3 regions of the Shewanella sp. ALD9 genome follow, and region 2 is predicted to be linked to each of the others. Evidence: predicted binding sites of a transcription regulator. Region 2 holds the regulator's gene; each other region holds the start of a gene.
The links. The regulator LexA, encoded in region 2, represses DNA repair genes until DNA is damaged. The targets are predictions, from matches to a motif close to TACTGTATNNNNATACAGTA.
Positions count from the first base shown of each region.

Region 1: dinB (DNA polymerase IV) is a predicted target of LexA. The motif match lies at 3,330-3,349, and genes of this name have one in related genera.
Region 3: recN (DNA repair protein RecN) is a predicted target of LexA. The motif match lies at 4,608-4,627, and genes of this name have one in related genera.

Region 1 is NZ_PJCD01000002.1:296,338-303,376, forward strand. It holds gene CXF88_RS04775 (leucyl aminopeptidase family protein) at 1-457, opposite strand, end outside; gene CXF88_RS04780 (aminoacyl-histidine dipeptidase) at 640-2,103, shown strand; gene dinB (DNA polymerase IV) at 2,213-3,292, opposite strand; gene bfr (bacterioferritin) at 3,428-3,895, opposite strand; gene bfr (bacterioferritin) at 3,908-4,378, opposite strand; gene nqrM ((Na+)-NQR maturation NqrM) at 4,612-4,836, opposite strand; gene CXF88_RS04805 (FAD:protein FMN transferase) at 4,907-5,920, opposite strand; gene nqrF (NADH:ubiquinone reductase (Na(+)-transporting) subunit F) at 6,042-7,039, opposite strand, start outside.
Region 2 is NZ_PJCD01000001.1:144,017-151,055, reverse strand. It holds gene plsB (glycerol-3-phosphate 1-O-acyltransferase PlsB) at 1-2,308, opposite strand, end outside; gene lexA (transcriptional repressor LexA) at 2,573-3,187, shown strand; gene CXF88_RS00725 (SulA-like leucine-rich domain-containing protein) at 3,184-3,690, shown strand; gene coxB (cytochrome c oxidase subunit II) at 4,086-5,672, shown strand; gene ctaD (cytochrome c oxidase subunit I) at 5,682-7,039, shown strand, end outside.
Region 3 is NZ_PJCD01000002.1:196,485-203,523, forward strand. It holds gene barA (two-component sensor histidine kinase BarA) at 1-2,601, shown strand, start outside; gene CXF88_RS04380 (YjaG family protein) at 2,591-3,187, shown strand; gene CXF88_RS04385 (DUF3319 domain-containing protein) at 3,272-3,472, shown strand; gene CXF88_RS04390 (AEC family transporter) at 3,561-4,529, shown strand; gene recN (DNA repair protein RecN) at 4,658-6,316, shown strand; gene CXF88_RS04400 (hypothetical protein) at 6,388-7,039, shown strand, end outside.

The sequences.
Region 1 (7,039 bases), on a different contig from region 2:
TTGCTTCTCGCGCCTCTAACGGTTGCCAAAGCTCTTGTCCACACGCCAGTGCGGCAACTTGTTCTGCATTGGCAAAGCGATTGTCAGTTACCCTTGGAACAACAAGTAAAGGTTTAGTGGCACCTGCGGCTTTAGCAATGGCAATACCTTCTCGAGCGGCTTTGGCAAAAATCCTGACATCGCTATACTCATTGTCGCTATCTGTCACTGGGGAGATAATCAAACGACCACCGGCTAACCCTGGCGCAAAAAGGAGCGTGGCACTTTTACCGACACGGAAATCTATTTGACTAGCGTGTGCAGCAAGCAAACTCACTTCATCTTGTTTGATCTCAGCTAAACTCGTCGCTATCACAACAACAGCGTCCCAACCTTCGCCTTCAAAAATAGCCTCATCACTTGTGACATCAATAATTGGCACTTGGAACGCGGTAACCGCTTTATTCACTTGGGTCATACAAGATCCTTACTCTTTAGGAATATAGATAAATTAGTGGGTTCATAATTATTTACAGATTTGTGGACTAAACCTTGGCAAATCGCTATCGCAATATCAAGTAACTGCGCAGAATATGTTAAAATAGTGGCAGTAATATTTTGTGTCGTATATCGACTTGATTTCATCTTAGAGGGCGTTTCGTGACTGCATTAACTCAATTATATCCTCAGCCTCTATGGCAATGGTTTGAACAAATTTGTGCTATTCCACATCCATCAAAACATGAACATGCGTTATCACAACATATTCAACAATGGGCAAAAGCTCAAGGCCTTGCGGTTGTTGAAGACAAAGTGGGTAATTTAATCATCCGTAAGCCTGCTACTGCAGGAATGGAAAACTGCAAAATAGTAGTGTTACAAGCGCACATTGATATGGTGCCGCAAAAAAATGCCGACAAAGTACATAACTTTGAAACCGATCCGATAGAAGCCTATGTAGACGGTGATTGGGTTAAAGCCAAAGGCACAACCTTAGGTTCAGATAACGGTATTGGTATGTCTTCGGCGCTGGCCGTTTTAGGCAGTAAAGACATTAAGCACGGGCCACTCGAAGTGCTGCTCACCATTGATGAAGAAGCCGGCATGACTGGCGCCTTTGGTTTAGAAGCCGGTTACCTTGATGCTGAAATTTTAATTAATACTGATTCAGAGCAAGAAGGTGAAATCTACATGGGTTGCGCCGGCGGTGTTGATGCACAGATAAGTATACCAATGTCTTGGCAAGCACCAGAACAAAGCAACGCCAGCTTTTCACTGACTATGTCGGGTTTAAAAGGCGGCCATTCTGGTGTCAATATTCATCTTGGTCGTGGTAACGCTAACAAGTTATTAGCGCGATTTTTGTTTAAATACAGTGACGAATTAGCCCTAGAGCTGGTCAGCTTTAGTGGTGGTTCGCTGCGTAATGCTATTCCACGTGAAGCTAACGTTCAATTGATGTTGCCAGCTGAAAATGTTGAAGCATTAAAACAAGCTATTGAGTCATTCCAAGCGTTAGTGCGTGAAGAGTTAGCCGTAGCTGACCCATCGATGTTACTCACATTAGCCGCTATTGATGCACCAACAAAAGTCATGGGCGAAGAAGCGCAAAATACCTTAATCGACTTATTACATGCTTGCCCTAACGGCGTAATGCGCATGAGTGATGAAGTGGAGGGTGTGACTGAAACATCACTAAATATAGGCGTGATCAGTACTGAAGATGAAAGCGTAGAAATATTATGCCTTATTCGTTCATTAATCGATTCGGGGCGTGAAGAAGTCACCGGTATGCTAACCGCACTATCAAATCTATCGGGTGCTAGCATTGATTTAAGCGGTGCTTATCCAGGTTGGAAACCAGACACTAGCTCATCTGTTATGGCAATTGTGCGTGACACCTATAACGATATTTATAAAAAAGATCCTACTGTGATGGTTATTCATGCGGGTCTTGAATGTGGTTTATTTAAAGAACCTTATCCACATATGGACATGGTATCGATTGGTCCGACGATTCGCTATCCGCACAGCCCAGATGAAATGGTTAACATCACCACGGTTGGTCAATATTGGGAATTACTGCTTGCTGTATTAGAGCGTATTCCTGCTAAAGAGGCGTAATCAATCAAGTGATTATGGCCAAGGTTATAATTGGCGGATAAGCTATAAATCAAAGGCGACAGCAATGTCGCCTTTTTGCTCTCTATGGTTTCCGTTATAAAATGGGCGCCTAAAATTGTAAATCGAGTTGAGTAATTTGATCGGCACTATTCTCGGAAGAAACCAACGTCACATCCGCTAGGCCAACGCTCACACCGAGTAACCGAATCCCTCGCCCTTGGCTTCGTTGTAATGCTTGCAGTAATAATTCATGAAACAGGTTAATTGAAATCTCATCACTGCGATGCTCGATGGTGGTCTGCTTAAAATCATTAAATTTCAGTTTTACAACCTGCTTATGGATCTGTCTATCTTTCGCACTCCGATGAACCCGAGCACTCAGCTCTTGAATAAGCTGTGGTAATACTTGATGACATTGCTCTAACGTAAAAATGTCTTTGGCTAACGTGGTTTCAACCCCTACGGACTTACGCACTCGGTGCGGGCTAATTTGCCTTGAATCGATACCTTGTGCACGCTCAGCCAACACATGGCCAAACTTACCAAAGGCCTCAATTAATTGCACTTTAGGGTATTGTTGCACGTCATAACAAGTGGTTAAGCCAATATCGGCTAACTTTTTTGAAGTGACTTTACCGACGCCAGGAATTTTACTCAGAGGTAGGTCTTTTACAAAATCAGCAATTTGATTTGGGGTGATAACATATTGTCCATTAGGCTTATTTAAATCGGATGCAATTTTGGCTAAAAACTTAATGGGTGCAATACCTGCTGAAGCCGTTAATCCAGTGACCTCATAAATGTCATCACGTATCGCTTTGGCAATTAATGTCGCACTGCCTTGATGAGCATCGCAATCTGTGACATCAAGATAAGCTTCGTCTAAAGACAATGGTTCGACAAGATCAGTGTATCGATGAAAAATCTCACGTATTTGGAGTGACACAGATTTATACACCTCCATGCGTCCAGGCACTAAAATTAACTGCGGACATAACTGCAACGCATGATAACTGGACATAGCACTTCGCACCCCAAATTTGCGGGCTTCATAACTGCAAGTACTTATCACACCACGGCGATCACTTCTGCCGCCAACAGCAATGGGCTTTCCTCTTAACTCAGGAAAATCACGCATTTCTACCGCAGCAAAATAACAATCCATATCGATGTGAATGATTTTACGCATTCTATAACCATCATCATTATCTCAATTAAAACCATGATACTGTACATATAAACAGTATTCAATCATTCTCTTAAGGATACAAAAAAGCCCAAACGCAGTTGGGCTTTATTAACATGTAACATAGCAATTAAGACATTACATTTTGGTCTGTAAATAGTTTTGTAAACCAATACGTTCGATTAGACCGAGTTGCTTTTCTAACCAGTACATGTGGTCAGATTCAGTGTCATCTAATAACACTTCTAAAATTTCACGGCTTTGGTAATCAGCTTTTTCTTCACATAGCGCGATAACTTTACGCAAATGATCAGCTACATGATATTCGTATGCAAGATCATTTCTCAGCATTTCTTGCACATCTTTACCAATATTCAGCGCTTCACGGCTGCCAACATCTGGAGTGCCTTCTAAAAACAAAATGCGTTGAACTAATTTAGCTGCATGCAACTTCTCGTCGTCTGACTCATGCAGAATACGGGTATACAGTTCATTGAACCCCCAGTCTTCATACATGTGAGCATGGACAAAATATTGATCCATGGCAGACAATTCGCCGGTTAATAAACTATTTAAAGCGTCGATGACTTCTGGATGGCCTTTCATGATAATTTCCTATTAGTCGTTAATTTGTGATTGAAGATAATTTTGAATACCGGTTTGATTGATTAGCTCTTGCTGCGACTCAATCCAATCTAGATGTTCTTCTTCGTCTTCGAGTAAATCTTCAAATAAATCGCGGCTAACATAATCTTGCTGAGTTTCGCATACCTTAATGGCTTCACGCAAAATGGCAATTTGTTCCGTAATTGCAGTTAGATCACAGCTAAGCATTTCTTCAGCATGTTCACCAATGCGCAATTTATCTAACTGTTGTAGGTTAGGTAAACCTTCAAGAAACAATACACGTTCAATCAGCTTGTCAGCATGCTTCATGTCTTCAATCGATTTTTTATACTCTTTCTCATTAAGCTTTTCCAATCCCCAATGCTTAAACATGCGAGCATGTAAAAAGTATTGGTTAATGGCGGTCAGCTCACAGGTAAGTACACGATTGAGTTGGCTGATGACTTTAGGATGACCTTTCATAGTAATGTCCCTCGATAAATAATGTGATCTCGATCAATTACAAACAGGATAAAACACTATAGGGGTAATTGCAAATTTTCCTTTATTTTCACACACTTACAATTGATAACCATTATCATTATAACTAAGCTTTGTAACTCGTTAGCAATACATAAACATAAAAAAAGCCTTCAAAATGAAGGCTCTTTACAAAGCATGAGTTTATTAACTTAAGCTTTAGGCAATTAACGGTGTTAAATAATTCGATTTTGATTTAGCAACTCATTGCGAGCTTGCTCTTTTTCCATACGGCGTTTACGTTTGTCACATGGATCATCACAGTCACACGCTTTTTCAATTCCTAAAACACCTAAACCACCACAACTACCTTCTACCGCTTTCTTCTTTACGATATAGCCGATAGACATTAACAAAAAGAACAATAATAACACTACAAATGCTGCTATAAATGTACTCATTACAAACTCCAATTACTCATTCAGATAAGGGTATAATACTTTTTTAATCAATCAGTTTAAAATAAAGAACCTACTTAACATACGATTTAAACGCATCGCTGTAATAGACCTGATAACCCTGTTCTTGCTTCTCAATCAACATTATTGCTAAATTTTTCTCTTTAGCAAGTGCCAATGAAGCCTCAGTACCTAACACCATCATAGCGGTGGCATATCCATCTGCGGTCATACAACTTGAGTGTAACACGGTTGCAGAGGCAAGTTGATGCTTAATAGGATAACCGTTACGAGGATCGATTAAATGTGAAAAACGTTCGCCATTCTCTTGATAAAAGTTACGGTAATCACCCGATGTTGCTAATGACATGGTGCCAGGTTCAATCACTTGCTGAACGGCTTGCCCTTCACTCGTAGGTTGCTCAACAGCCACTCGCCATGGGGTTTTATCGGCTTTAGTACCTTTAACATTAAGCTCACCACCTATTTCGACTAAATAACCAGACACATGATATTTGTCTAATAGCGCGGCAATTTTATCGACACCAAAACCTTTTGCTATTGAAGATAAATCAACATACAGGTCTGCATTATGCTTAGTTAATGTTAAGCCTTTTATCGACAGTTCCTTGATGCCCATTTTAGCTTTAGCATTATCGATTTGAGCTTGCGTCGGGATGGTTGTAGGTCGTTTATCGGGACCAAAGCCCCACAAATTAACCACTGGCCCTAAGGTGATATCTAACGCCCCATCAGTCTCTTGATAAAGACGCATACCTTCTTCGATAACCTTAATGGTATCAGCGGATACTTTAACGCTTTGTTGAACTTGTAATTGATTGAACTTAGACAGTTCTGAGTCCGAACGATAAGTCGACATTTGATCATTTACCACTTCCAATGCCATATCAATTTCAGCTTGCAGTAACTGCGGTTCTGGCAAGCGGTCATTGTTGACTACTTTAATGTGATAAGTGGTCCCCATCGTACTACCAGATAATGAAATAATGGGCTCTGGTGAACTGCAAGCACTCACCAATAGCAATAACGCCGGCAATAGCAATAACTTGATTGAATTTACAGTCATGTCAAATTTACACTTGTAATAAATAAACAAAAAAATTGCAGCGTGCAAGACCAGTGTTTAACCACCCTGTCTGCACTGCTGCAATCTCATGACTTACATGTCGATGTTATGGATTAACTCATTAACCACCGAAATCATCTAGTAAGATGTTTTCGTCTTCGACACCTAAATCTTTTAGCATACCAATAACTGCTGCGTTCATCATTGGAGGTCCACACATGTAGAACTCACAATCTTCTGGCGCATCATGGTCACGTAAGTAGTTTTCATACAATACGTTATGAATGAAACCGGTATAACCAGTCCAGTTATCTTCAGCTTGCGGATCTGATAACGCCACGTGCCATTTGAAGTTTTCATTTTCAGCCGCTAAGCCGTCAAAATCTTCAACATAGAACATTTCACGTTGCGAACGCGCACCGTACCAGAAGCTCATTTTACGCTTAGATTTAAGACGCTTTAATTGGTCAAAAATGTGTGAGCGCATTGGGGCCATACCAGCACCACCACCAATGAATACCATTTCTGCTTCGGTGTCTTTAGCAAAAAACTCACCAAATGGACCAGAAATTGTCACTTTATCACCGGCTTTTAAGCTCCAAATGTACGAAGACATTTTACCGCAAGGCAAGGTTAAATTACGTGGCGGTGGCGTAGCAATACGCACATTCAACATAATAATACCGAACTCTTCTGGGTAGTTAGCCATTGAGTAGGCACGAATGGTTTCTTCGTCTACTTTTGACTCTAACTTGAAGAAACCAAAGTGTTCCCAGTCGCCACGATATTTATCAGGCACTTCAAACTCAGCATATTTAACATGATGAGCAGGAGCTTCAATCTGAATATAACCACCGGCACGGAAAGGCACAGATTCGCCGTCAGGAATTTGCAGCTTAAGTTCTTTAATGAACGTCGCTTTGTTATCGTTAGATAGAACCGCACATTCCCATTTCTTGATGCCGAAAATTTCTTCATCAAGTTCGATTTCCATGTCAGTTTTTACATTTACCTGACAAGATAAACGACAACCCTGACGTGCTTCGCCTTTACTAATGTGATCAAGCTCAGTAGGTAGAATATCACCACCACCAGACTTAATGTGTACACGACACTGGC
Region 2 (7,039 bases):
ATAAATAACCCAATTCTTTCAGTTTCACACTCAGGGTGTTATATAATTTTTTGTCATAAAATTCTGGTGCGGTAATGCCATGCAGCGCGCCTAATCGTTGGGCTAACAAATGGCTATCGCGTTCCAGTTCTGAGCGCTCAAGATCAGGTTTTATTGCGAGTAAATTGAAGATAATCGCATAACGTTGCAACGTTTCACTGATAGTTTCAGCAAGCAGTAACACTTGGGTAATATGACGAGGCGTTATCTCAAACTGATCGCTACCGGTCAGTAAACCTTGTTCAACCATGAAATCTAAAATGCTATCCACATGTTGAGGTACATCATCAATGCTCATAAATAGCTCAGCTTTAAGTAATGGATAAAAGTCCATTACAATGCCATGAATTCGCTGGCGATCGCACACGTCATAATGCACTAAACAACTGGCAATTAATGACGGCAACGCCATCAAATGAATAATATTATTACGGTAATAACTCATGGTGATGGCAATTTTTTCATCAACTGAAATAATTTCACCAATAAGGTCTTTGGTACTAACAAACTTATTTAACGACAGACAGTGATCAATAATTGACTTGCCATTACCTTCGGCCACAGAGGTGTAATCGGTATAAGGCACTGTTTTAAGTAAGGCTAAATACAAATCAAGCTGACGTTCTAACTGGCTTCTTTCTAACGCATTTTGCTCTGACGCTAATAACACTAAACTAGTCAATGTTACTGAACTGGCTGCGGCCGCTCCATTGATATTAGTCATTACGCGGTTAGCTAACAAATTAACTGAGGGCGTAAACCAAGATGGTTTTTGGTCAGGATCTTTAGCTAGCTCATCACGCCACTCTGGCGCCTGCTGATTTAAGAACTGTTGTAAATTAATCGGCTCACCAAAATTCACATAACCTTGGCCAAAATTGCCTAACTTACGAATAGCACCAAATACCTGCCATACAGATTCTTTTTTCTTTTTCTTACCGCTTAATTCTTTGTGGTACGTCGCCACTTCCATCACATGGTCATAACCTAAATACACGGGTACTAAGGTTACTGGGCGCTCTATCCCACGTAGCACACTGTTAATTGTCATAGCCAACATACCGGTTTTAGGCGCTAACAAACGTCCTGTACGCGAACGACCTCCTTCAGTGAAATACTCGACCGCATAACCCTTAGCAAATAACTGATCTAAATATTCACGAAATACTGCGGTATAAAGTTTATTACCATTAAAACTACGACGGATAAAGAATGCCCCACCACGGCGGAACATCGGCCCTGCTGGCCAAAAATTAAGGTTAATACCGGCAGCAATGTGCGGCGGAACCATGCCCTGATAATACAAAATATACGACAGTAGCAAGTAATCCATATGGCTACGATGACAAGGAACGTAAACAATTTCATGGCCATCATGATGTAACTGTCTTACTTGCTCGGCACCTTTGATATTGATGCCACTGTATAATTTGTTCCATAACCAAGTCAGGAAACGTTCGGCAATACGCACCAAACTATCAGAATAGTCAGCGGCAATTTCATCAAGGTATTCAATGGCGGTTTCACGCGCTTTCTCGACTGTTACTTTCTTATTTGCAGACTCTTCTTCAATGGCTTTTTTGATAGATTCTGATTTTAATAAAGAGGCAAACAACGCTTGTCGATTCGGTAATTGTGGCCCCGTCATCACTTTGCGTTGACGGCGGAAATGCACACGGGCGACTCGGGTCAATTTGTGAGCAATTCTTTTATCAGTACCATGTTCATCGGCCATATGACGAAGCGATAATGCATTAGAAAACTGGACGAAATTATGGCGTCCTAAAAATAAAATCATTAACCATTTACGTAACCACGTAGGGTTTTCACGTTCAAATACTGCAGCTTTCATGCTGTCTTCTTCTTTACCTGGGGTACGTCCCCAATAAAGGCAAACAGGAACCAACTGTATATCTAATTCAGGGCTCTCACTATGAAGTGACAATAAACTGGTAAAATAATTAAGGAATTTGTCACCACTTTCACGTTTACCAAATAGTGGTTTGCGGCCCTCTAAACAGACCACTCGAGGCACGGTTAAGCCATCAAGCTGTAATGGCTCATAAGGACTGGGCAGACCAAAGCCCTCGGTGATTTCGCTCAACGCGGCAATATCGCTAATAGATTCCGTTTTCATTAAATAAACCAAAGGTTTAGTTGGATCTATATTGAGGTCATCAAAAGGATCGTGAGGGACCACAATGGTCTGTACCATCCACTTTTGAATCCATCTTAATGCTCGTAAAAATATTGAATCTGGTTTTGACATGGTTATTTTCGCAACATAAGCCACTGTAATATTGTCGTATAGGATACCAGAAACCACCCTGCTTACACTATCAGACCGATCTATCTTTACGTTTAAGCTCTCACTATCAGAAATAACATAAGACAGAAAATTAGTAATAGTTAATTAAAACATATTGTTGAGTGATACTTAATCAACAAAATACAAAAAATAGTTGGTTAATACTTGCGCGAACACAAACACTGTATATAATGACAGTCACTGTATAAAAAGACAGGAATCATCATGAGACCGTTAACGCCGCGCCAAGCAGAAATTTTAGACTTAATTAAAAACAATATCGCCGAAACAGGTATGCCACCCACTCGTGCTGAAATTGCGAATCGTCTTGGCTTTAAAAGTGCTAATGCCGCCGAAGAGCATTTAAAAGCATTAGCCAAAAAAGGCTTTATCGAGATCATGCCTGGTACCTCAAGAGGCATTCGTTTACCTCATGAAGAACAGGTTGAAACCGGTCTGCCACTCATTGGACAGGTTGCTGCTGGTGAACCTATTTTGGCCCAAGAGCATGTAGAACAATACTATCAAGTCGATCCAAACATGTTTAAACCCGCCGCAGATTTTTTATTGCGAGTGCGTGGTGACAGCATGAAAAACATCGGCATTTTAGAAGGCGACTTACTCGCTGTACATAAAATGCAGCAAGCACGTAATGGCCAGGTTGTTGTGGCACGTGTTGATGATGACGTCACCGTAAAACGATTTGAACAAAAAGGTAATGTGATTTATCTGCATGCCGAAAATGAAGATTACAATCCGATAAAAGTAGATTTAAGTTGCCAAAGCCTAACCATCGAAGGGCTTGCCGTTGGCGTTATCCGTAATGGAGATTGGTTATGAACAAACTAATGGGCATCGCGCCACGCCACCCGGGCTTATGGGTAGATTTAACTGAAACAGAACTGCATGGCACCCAAACCATTCAAACATTACAAACTGTCACCCAAGGTGAAGCTGAACTGAGCCAATTGTGCAGCCAGTTAGCAATATTGAGCCAGCAAGGCAGATGGATTGTATTAATTAGTCCGCCGCATATTGGCTATAAACATATGCTGGCAAGTGCTGGTGTAAGAATGGATCGCATTTTACTGGTGCACACCAAAGATGAAGTCGAAACATTATGGGCCATGGAGAAAGCGCTCACTAGCGGTACATCGAGCGCAGTAGTAACTTGGACAAGCTCACTTGATGCTCGCGATAGTCGCCGTTTAGAAATTGTCGCCAAAAGTGCACGTGCATTAGGGGTGGTAATTGAAGATGTGAATGCTCACTTACCTCACAAACATCAACTTGTTAGCCCTACATTAGCAAATGGAACAAGTAATTTTTGCTCATTTCACTAAGCACGAACCCTTCATTACCAAGCCCTGTATTGAATTCAGGGTTTTTTTTCATCTTTTTTCAGCCTATTAGCCAACAAAGTGATCTTGATCAATGTTTAATCTACAAGTAATGTGGTTAACAAGGATGAAACATTTTTTATCTTTAATTGGACGTGAATGGTAGTAATCAAGATTACTTTCAGACAAATGAGCCAAATCAAAATTGATAAGTTCAGTAGTAGGTACAAGCGTGGTGCACAGCTAACAATAAAACCGTAGACCGTATGTTTACAGCCACCAAAGTACTTTGAGGTCATCAAACTTTTTTCGGGAACCGAAGAGTTTGCATAGAGCAGAGAATTACTGTGTGACTCTTCTTTGTAGTTGCTATTTGCAATTAGCAGAGGAGTAGTCTTGTGAAGCAATGGTTGTATTGTTTACTGGTGGTGTTTGTAGCACTTCCGCTTGGGGCATCAGAAATGCCCCTCAACATGACTCAAGGCGTGACAGATATCAGTGGCAAGGTTTATGACCTCCACATGACGATTCTTTACATCTGTTGTGCAATTGGGTTAGTGGTGTTTGGGATCATGATTTACTCAATGATTTATCACCGCAAATCAAAAGGCGCTGTCGCGGCCAATTTTCACGAAAGTACCAAAGTGGAAATTGCTTGGACCGTCATCCCTTTCATCATCTTAATCGGCATGGCTATTCCAGCCACCAAAACCTTGATTGCTATGGAAGATCCCAGTGATGCTGATCTCACAATAAAAATTACCGGGTCGCAGTGGAAGTGGCATTACAGCTATTTTGATAAAGACATCGAATTTTACAGCACATTATCCACTCCCAGAGCACAAATTGATGGCAGTGAGGCCAAAGGCGAGCATTACCTCCTTGAAGTCGATAAGCCATTAGTACTGCCCATTAACCAAAAAGTGCGCTTCTTGATGACATCTGATGATGTTATCCATTCATGGTGGGTACCCGCGTTTGCCGTTAAAAAAGATGCCAATCCAGGCTTTATCAACGAAGCCTGGACTCGTATTGATAAGCCTGGAACGTATCGTGGCCAATGTGCCGAGTTATGCGGTAAAGACCATGGTTTCATGCCGATTGTGGTGCAAGCATTATCGGAGGCCGATTTTGATAATTGGTTAGTGGAGCAAAAAAAACTAGCAAGCAATGCAGCTGCAGCCGCTGCGGCATCAATGTCTAAAACCTTGTCTATTGAGGAGCTAACCTCACAAGGTGAACAAATCTATATTGCTAGGTGCGCCGCTTGTCACCAACCCAATGGTGCGGGTCTTCCTGGTGTATTCCCATCATTAATTGGCAGCCCTATCATAAAAGGCCCTGTTAACGATCATCTGAATATCGTCTTAAACGGTAAACCAGGTACTGCAATGCAAGCCTTTGCAAAGCAACTTAGCGCCCAAGAAATTGCCGCAGTCATTACCTTTGAGCGTAATGCGTGGGGCAATAATAGCGGTGATGTAGTTCAAGCTGCTGATATAGGCAACTTTTTAGGCAGTAACGAGGCAAGCACCGAACCAAGTAAAGCAGTAACCGATGCAGCAAATACTATTGCAGCAACGACAACTGACATTACCGATGCGGTTACCGACAAAGCCAATCAAGCTGTCGAAGCCTTAGCAGAAGCTGTTGTACCAGAGGATCTGCCCACGTTAACCTTGGAGCAATTAATTGCTGAAGGTGAGCAGGTTTATACTACGACATGTGCTGCATGTCACCAAGCCACTGGCGCTGGTTTACCAGGCGCTTTCCCTTCACTTATTGGCAGCCCTGTTGTTACTGGACCGGTTAGCGGACATATCGATATCGTTATGCACGGAAAACCAGGTACCGCAATGCAGGCATTTAGTAGTCAACTTAGCCCGCAAAAGATGGCGGCTGTGATTACTTATGAGCGCAATGCGTGGGGCAATAATTCTGGCGAAGCGGTGCAACCTGCCGATGTCGCTAGCCATGGACAGTAGGGGAAAACAATGAGCACAACAACGCACGATACACTGGCTACCGCTCATGATGATCATCATCACGGTGCTCCGAAGGGGCTAATGCGCTGGCTACTCACCACTAACCATAAAGATATCGGCTCGCTGTATTTATGGTTTAGTTTCATTATGTTTCTTACTGGCGGTGCGATGGCAATGGTGATTCGAGCTGAATTATTTCAGCCTGGATTACAGCTAGTAGAACCTAACTTTTTTAATCAGATGACCACAGTTCATGGCCTCATCATGGTGTTTGGGGCGGTGATGCCCGCTTTTACCGGGTTAGCAAACTGGTTAATTCCAATGATGATTGGTGCCCCAGATATGGCACTACCGCGAATGAACAACTGGAGTTTTTGGATTTTACCCTTCGCCTTTACCATTTTATTAGGTTCACTCTTTATGGAAGGCGGCGGCCCTAACTTTGGCTGGACATTCTATGCTCCGCTCTCAACCACCTATAGTCCTGACAGTACCGCCCTATTTGTTTTCTCCATTCACATAATGGGAATAAGTTCGATAATGGGCGCAATTAACGTCATTGTAACCATTGTAAACTTGCGAGCTCCTGGCATGACCTGGATGAAGTTACCTTTGTTTGTGTGGACTTGGCTCATTACCGCATTTTTACTGATTGCAGTAATGCCGGTGCTCGCAGGTGCGGTCACCATGGTATTAACCGATAAGTTTTTTGGTACTAGCTTTTTTGATGCTGCAGGTGGTGGCGATCCGGTGATGTTCCAGCATATTTTCTGGTTCTTTGGCCATCCCGAAGTTTACATCATGATTTTACCGTCCTTCGGTATTATCTCCGCGATAGTACCAACCTTTAGCCGTAAAAAGCTGTTTGGTTACTCCTCGATGGTTTACGCCACTGCCAGTATTGCCATTCTGTCATTTTTGGTATGGGCACATCACATGTTTACTACTGGTATGCCTGTTTTTGCCGAATTGTTTTTCATGTATTGCACCATGTTGATTGCCATTCCAACCGGGGTGAAAGTGTTTAATTGGGTCGCCACTATGTGGCGCGGTTCAATGACATTTGAAACTCCAATGCTGTTTGCAGTGGCATTTATCATCCTGTTTACCATTGGTGGCTTTTCGGGCTTGATGCTGGCAATTACCCCTGCTGATTTCCAATACCACGACACTTACTTTGTCGTGGCTCACTTCCATTATGTACTGGTGACTGGGGCGATATTCTCCATTATGGCGGCGGCTTACTATTGGCTGCCTAAATGGACCGGCCATATGTATAACGAAACTTTAGGTAAGTGGCACTTTTGGTGTTCGGTAATATCCGTCAACGTGTTGTTTTTCCCAATGCACTTTCTAGGCTTAGCGGG
Region 3 (7,039 bases), on a different contig from region 2:
TCGCTAATCTTATCTATTGCTGTTTTTGATGCCGAAAACCAACTCTTTGTCACTTCGCACTACCACAAAGATTTTGAAACGATGCGTTACAAACAAACGCTGGCAAACTTAATCGGTACAGAACATGAAACGATTGGCGATACCTTAGTCATTCGTGTGCCAATAATATCCCATACTGGGTTAGAACAAAAACATGTTGCCAGTATAAATCGTCAAAGTAACAGCGACATCGATAATAATGCCTCTACCAATGGTGTCGTTGCGCCAATTTACAATAATCAACAAGAGCGAATATTAGGCTACATATCAGTATTACTAAATAAAGAGAACGCCTTGCTCGAACAACATCGAGCGGCTATAGCGGCGTTTATTATCGTATTAATCGGCGTGCAATTTAACCTATTTTTTACCTTCCGCTTAGTCAAACACGTGAACTACCCCATTACCGAAATGGTGCGAGTGGTAGCCAAAATTCGTGAAGGTAAACTCGACACTCGCCTAGAAGGCAACTTGATTGGGGAACTGGATCTACTCAAACGAGGGATCAACGCAATGGCAAGTTCATTGTCAGAATATCACGATGAAATGCAGCAAAATATTGATCAAGCAACCTCTGATTTACGCGAAACCCTCGAGCAGATTGAAATTCAAAACGTTGAGCTCGATATTGCCAAAAAACGCGCGCTTGAAGCGAGTCGGATAAAATCAGAATTCTTAGCCAACATGTCGCACGAGTTACGTACACCACTCAATGGTGTCATAGGATTTGCAAGACAGTTATTAAAAACACCTCTGCATACTAGCCAGCTCGACTACATAAAAACCATTGAACGCAGCGCCAGTAACCTACTGGGTATTATTAACGATATTCTCGACTTCTCTAAACTGGAAGCCGGTAAAATGATATTAGAAAAAATGCCTTTTGCACTGCGAGAAACGCTAACTGAAACCCTGACTATTATAGCCGGTAGTGCACAAGAGAAAGGCCTAGAACTGGTTATCGACATTGATGCTAATGTGCCAGAAAGTGTCAGTGGCGACGCGATGAGAGTCAGCCAGATTATTACTAACTTAGTTGGTAATGCTATTAAATTTACCGACAAAGGCAGTGTCATACTCAAAATACACTTAGTGGGTCAGGACGAAGATAACATTACCCTGCGCTGCGAAGTTATTGACACCGGTATTGGTATTGATGAGAGTCAGCAAGAATATTTATTCCAAGCATTTGGTCAAGCCGACTCATCCATTTCACGCCGCTTTGGTGGCACAGGATTGGGCTTAGTGATTACTAAACGCTTAATCAACCAAATGGGTGGCCAGATAGGCTTTACCTCGGCCCCTAATAAAGGCTCAAATTTCTGGTTTATTCTGCCGCTTGGGATCAGTCAATTTGAAATTGGCGAAGTGTTGCCGGTTGATGCATTGCAACATAAATCAGTCTTATTATATGAACCACGGGAATTAACCCGCGACACATTAAATCGCCGCTTAGTGTCGTGGCAATTAATTATCACTAATGTGGCCAATCCAGAAAATCTCACCTCCGTGTTACAAACTAAAAACAGCAAATTTGATTACATCATCATGAGCTGCCATGGTTTTGCCGACAATGCGTCTTTTATCCATTTATTACAGCAAGCCAAACAACATACCGACTGCCTGATTTTATTACATGACTGTCTAGATCAAGACATGATAATCAATGTGCTAAAAGTCAACGCAGATGTATTGCTCAGCACCCCAGTGAGCGATTTTACCCTAGCGCATCATTTAATATATCCACCAGTACCTTCTACTTTTGTCAGTTTACCTGAGCAAATAAATCTTGATGTAACACAACGCCTCAATGCATCAGTATTAGCCGTTGACGACAACATGGCCAATCTTAAGTTAATTGATACTTTGCTCAAAGAACTAGTCGACAATGTGGTGACCGTTAATAATGGCGCCGATGCGATTCAACAAGCTAAAAAACAAGCATTTGACCTAATCTTCATGGATATTCAAATGCCAGGAACCGATGGCATAACCGCAACCCAGAAAATACGATCAGAATCACTCAACCGTAATACGCCGATTATTGCAGTAACGGCACATGCTATAGCAGAAGAGCGTGAGAATATTTTAGCTAGCGGTATGGATGGTTTCCTACCTAAACCGATTGATGAATTATCACTAAAAAGCGTTATCAGCCGCTGGATAATTAAACCTCAATTTACTCATTTCGACACCCATGTTCTCAATTGGGATTTATGTTTAACCCAAGCAAACCAGAAAACCGATTTAGCCTTAGACATGTTAAAGATGTTAGTTAATTCATTACCTGAAACAACCGCAACTATCGATAAAGCATTAATAGCCAGAGATGCTGAGACACTGTTGCAGGCAGTGCATAAACTGCATGGTGCAACATGTTATTGCGGTGTACCGACAACACAAAAGCTCTGCCGGGATATTGAGTCAGCATTAAAGCATAAAATTGACATCGATGACCTAGAACCTGAAATACTAGAGTTACTTGATGAGTTAACTAAGGTAGAATCAGCTGCAAATCAAGTGATAAACCAGCTATCAGTGGATGTTCCCAATGACCAGTAAAACCGGTTTTTTTAAACGCCTAAAGGCATTGTCGTTACCTCAGAAGCAACTTTTTGCACTCGCACTGTGTCAAAGAATGCTCCCAAACTATCAATTATTTTCTGAAGTATGTGAATTTGGCCAACCGCAGGTATTAAGTACTGCGCTAGAGTTATTATGGCAAAGCCAATATGACAAAAAGCTTAAGTTCAATATTGATGTGCATTTACAGCGCCTCGATGAAAACACCCCTGATCCTAGCGAGTTTGAAGCCTATGGTGCTTATCCCGCCATGGATGCGGCTGTAGCCATTGCCACCTTAATGGGTGCGATAGATGGAAAAATTGAAGAAGATATTACTAACATCAGTAAGTTATCATCAAGTACTGTCGCCAATTATATTGAAGCTATTAGCGATGAATCATTAATGGATGAAGAACTCGATGAGTTTGTTTTTTCTCACCCAGTAATGGAACAAGAAAAAGAATTACAAGGCATGTTACTCGACATTGTCGAAGCTAATCCAGACATAACCAGCGAACTGGTTAAAGGTTTACGTAAAGATATTATCGAAGCCGGTGTGTCTAATATTGGTATTAGCCTGTAGCAAAAACTTGTAGCACGGATCGGTTACTGCCAATAAACGTCATTTAGCCTGAAATTATTCAGGCTTTTTATTAGGTGTCGCGCCATGAGAAGAATTTTTTATCAAGGTTTCACTTTCAGTAACACCAATGGTAAAACTGATAACTGGACGCTAGTGATTGGCAATCAAGTACGAGTGGGTTCGTTATTTGAGTTAAGGCGGCAAGTGCATTTTTTTTCTGAACTTGGAATATTACCTCCACCGAAAATATCAAAAGCAAATTTAGCCTTAAAATCTGACAAATAATCACTCGTTTAACTTTAGCCTAATTGCATCCGCCTATCGAAAAGCAGTAAAGTGACCTTATTATCATTTTGCTAAGGAATTGCGAGGGATGTCCAGTATTCTTACCCCGCTAATCGCTGTATTTATTATTATGCTGCTCGGCAGTATTGTTCAAAAAATGCGTCTGTTGCCAGCAGACACCGATTTGATCCTCAATCAGTTTGTTTATTACATTGCTTTCCCCGCTATATTACTGATTGTGCTAGCTGAAACGCGCATTGAAGACATTATTCAATGGGGTTTTATCGGTGGGTTTAGTCTGGCGATGATCATCACTTACGCTTTAGTGATTGTTGTATCACTAATTCGCACACCTAAAAAACAAGCAGTTGCCGCCATGCGCGCATTAAATGCTACGTTTGGTAATACCGCATTTATTGGCATTCCATTGCTGAGTTTATTATTCCCAGGTCATAAAATGGCATTAGTCGCTGCAGCGATTGCCAGCTTGTTGTCGGTGTTCATGTTTGCTTTTGCTTTAGTATCAATTGAGCTAGCCAGCCGTGATAAACAATCAACCGACCATGCCATCGTCATCATGGCTAATGCCCTGTATAAAAACCCAATCGTGGTTGGCAGTGTTATTGGCATCGGTTTATCAGCACTGCATATTACCTTACCGGATAGTTTGGCCTTAATGCTACATCAGGTGGGAAATACCTCTAGCCCATGTGCACTGTTTGCTATAGGAATGGTACTTGCCAAAGCATTACGACATCAATCTGGCACAAAAATGTTCAGTGTTGGTTTGATTGCGGAACTGAACTTAATCAATTTACTCAAGCTAATTATTCAACCTTTAATTGCCTTTGGTTTACTCAAACTGTTCGGCGTAGAAAAGGAATTACTGACCATGGGAGTCATTTTGGCAGCGTTACCGACAGCAGCAAGTGTGTACCTTTTGGCCGACCGCTACCAAATTAACGCCAATGTCAGCGCCCAAGGTATTTTATATGGCACATTAATCACTTTTATCAGTTTGCCGATAATAGAAACACTTTTAAAATCCATTGCTTAATGAACAATCAAATCTAGATGATAAAATAGTCAGCGATAATTATTCCTCAACCACTTTACTGTATATAAAATCAGTATATACTGTTTATCAATACAGTGGTTTGGTGGTTTCATTGACAGGAATTTATTATGCTTTGCCAACTCAGCATCAACAATTTTGCTATCGTGCGTTTTTTAGAGCTCGACTTTAAAGCCGGTATGACAAGCATCACCGGCGAAACAGGTGCAGGCAAATCGATTGCTATCGATGCGCTTGGGTTATGCCTTGGTAATCGAAGTGATGCCAACACTGTCAGGCCTGGAGCCTCCAAAGCCGAAGTGAGTGCAAGGTTTACCCTTCATGATGTACCTTTAGCCAAACGCTGGCTTGAAGATAGCGATCTTGATGCTGAAGATGAGTGCATATTACGTCGAACTATTAACAGTGATGGCCGCTCAAGAGCCTACATTAATGGTAATCCTGTGCCCGTGACGCAATTAAAAGCCATCGGTCACCTATTGATTGGTATTCACGGCCAGCATGCTCATCACGCAATGCTTAAAAGCGAGCATCAATTAAACCTACTCGACCACTATGCCAACCACAAAATACTGCTCGATAGCGTTAGCGCTAGCTATCAACGCTGCAAACAAGTGGAAAACGAGCTAAAGCATCTTGAACAAGCACAGCACGAACGTATTTCGCGTCAACAGCTACTGCAATATCAAGTAGAAGAGCTTAATGAGTTCAACTTAGGCTTGGAAGAATTTGATGAAATAGAACAAGAACACAAACGCTTAGCCAATGGCACAGATTTAATTGAACGTTGCCAAGCAGGTTTGCATTTATTGACCGAAAGTGATGAAGGCAATATAGAATCTCTGCTTAATAAAGTGGCCAGTATTGCTGATACGCTTCAAGGCTATGATGAATCCCTTGCGCCTATCAGCACTATGATCAGCGATGCGTTAATTCAAGTACAAGAAAGCGCTAGCGAAATTGAAAGTTATTTAAGCAGTTTAGAGCTTGATCCAGAACATTTTGCCTATTTAGAAAAACGTCTTTCAACGGCAATGCAATTGGCGCGCAAACATCATGTGAGTGCTGATAAGCTGGCGCTACATCATCAAGCATTGATGAGTGAATTAGCCGAACTTGCTGACGACGAAACTAAATTAGATGGTATAAGACAACAACTTGAAGCCACCAGAAATGCCTACTTAACCAATGCACAAAAACTGAGTCAAAGTCGTAGCCGTTATGCTAAAGAATTGGACAAGCTAGTCACCCAGTCTATCCATGAGCTTAATATGCCTAAGGGTAAATTTACCATTCAGATTAATCATAATCCGGACAACATTTCAGTTAATGGCTGCGATAGCATTGAATTTATGGTGACCACAAACCCTGGGCAACCATTACAACCGATTTCTAAAGTTGCCTCTGGCGGTGAGTTATCGCGTATTGGATTAGGGATTCAAGTGATCACGGCTAAAAAAGTCGCCACTCCGACACTGATATTTGATGAAGTTGATGTGGGTATTTCTGGACCAACAGCATCGGTAGTCGGTCGTATGTTACGCAGCCTTGGCGAATCAACTCAAGTATTGTGTGTCACCCATTTGCCGCAAGTTGCAGGTAATGGTCATCAACATATGTTTGTGAATAAATTTAATAAAGGTGGCAACACCGAAACGACCATGCAGACGTTGGATAAAGATCAACGGGTGAATGAACTTGCGCGCTTATTAGGTGGTGATGTCATTACCGAAAATACCTTGGCGAATGCCCGTGAGTTGTTGCAATAATCGTTATGCACTTATAAAAAGCAAATCAATATGTTAACGTAAAGTTAAAATAGATTTACGGATAAATCATAATGATGAAAGTAATAAAGGGCTTGGGTATTTTTGTCGGGCTAATATGTAGCTTACTGGTATTTACCGTTGTCTGTTTAGTGGCCATTAATGCAACAGACAGAACAAAGTCACCTAACACTCTTTTAGTTGAAAACTGGCTAAAACAGCAACCTATCGACCCTAGCGAAAATGGCTATGAGTATGCAATTACTATCGTAGGCACAATAGGAGACGATAAAACAAATGATAAAAAACCATTAATCAGCTTCAGCGAGCAAGAAGTTGAGTTAACTGACAACTTTAAAACGGCTTGTTATCAAACGGATTTGATAATATGCAGTCAATTTATTAGCGATAATAGCGATAGTATTAGAAATGTCATTGGCGCTCATAATGCCAATATACAACAATATAATACATTATTAGATATGCCTTATTGGCAAGAAGAACCACAGTCTTTAACCCCAAACAATCAAGCTCATTGGGGTCTGCTTTTTAAGTTAAGAGATGTTCGTCAGCTTGCTGCGATAATAAGTGTAGATACATCTGACAACAAACTTGACCAACAAGCTACAGTGGCATTTTTAAACAAAGATGCACATTTTTGGAATATGGTTTATCACTCATCTCGCACAACACTCAATCATATGATTGCCGTTAACATGATCAAAT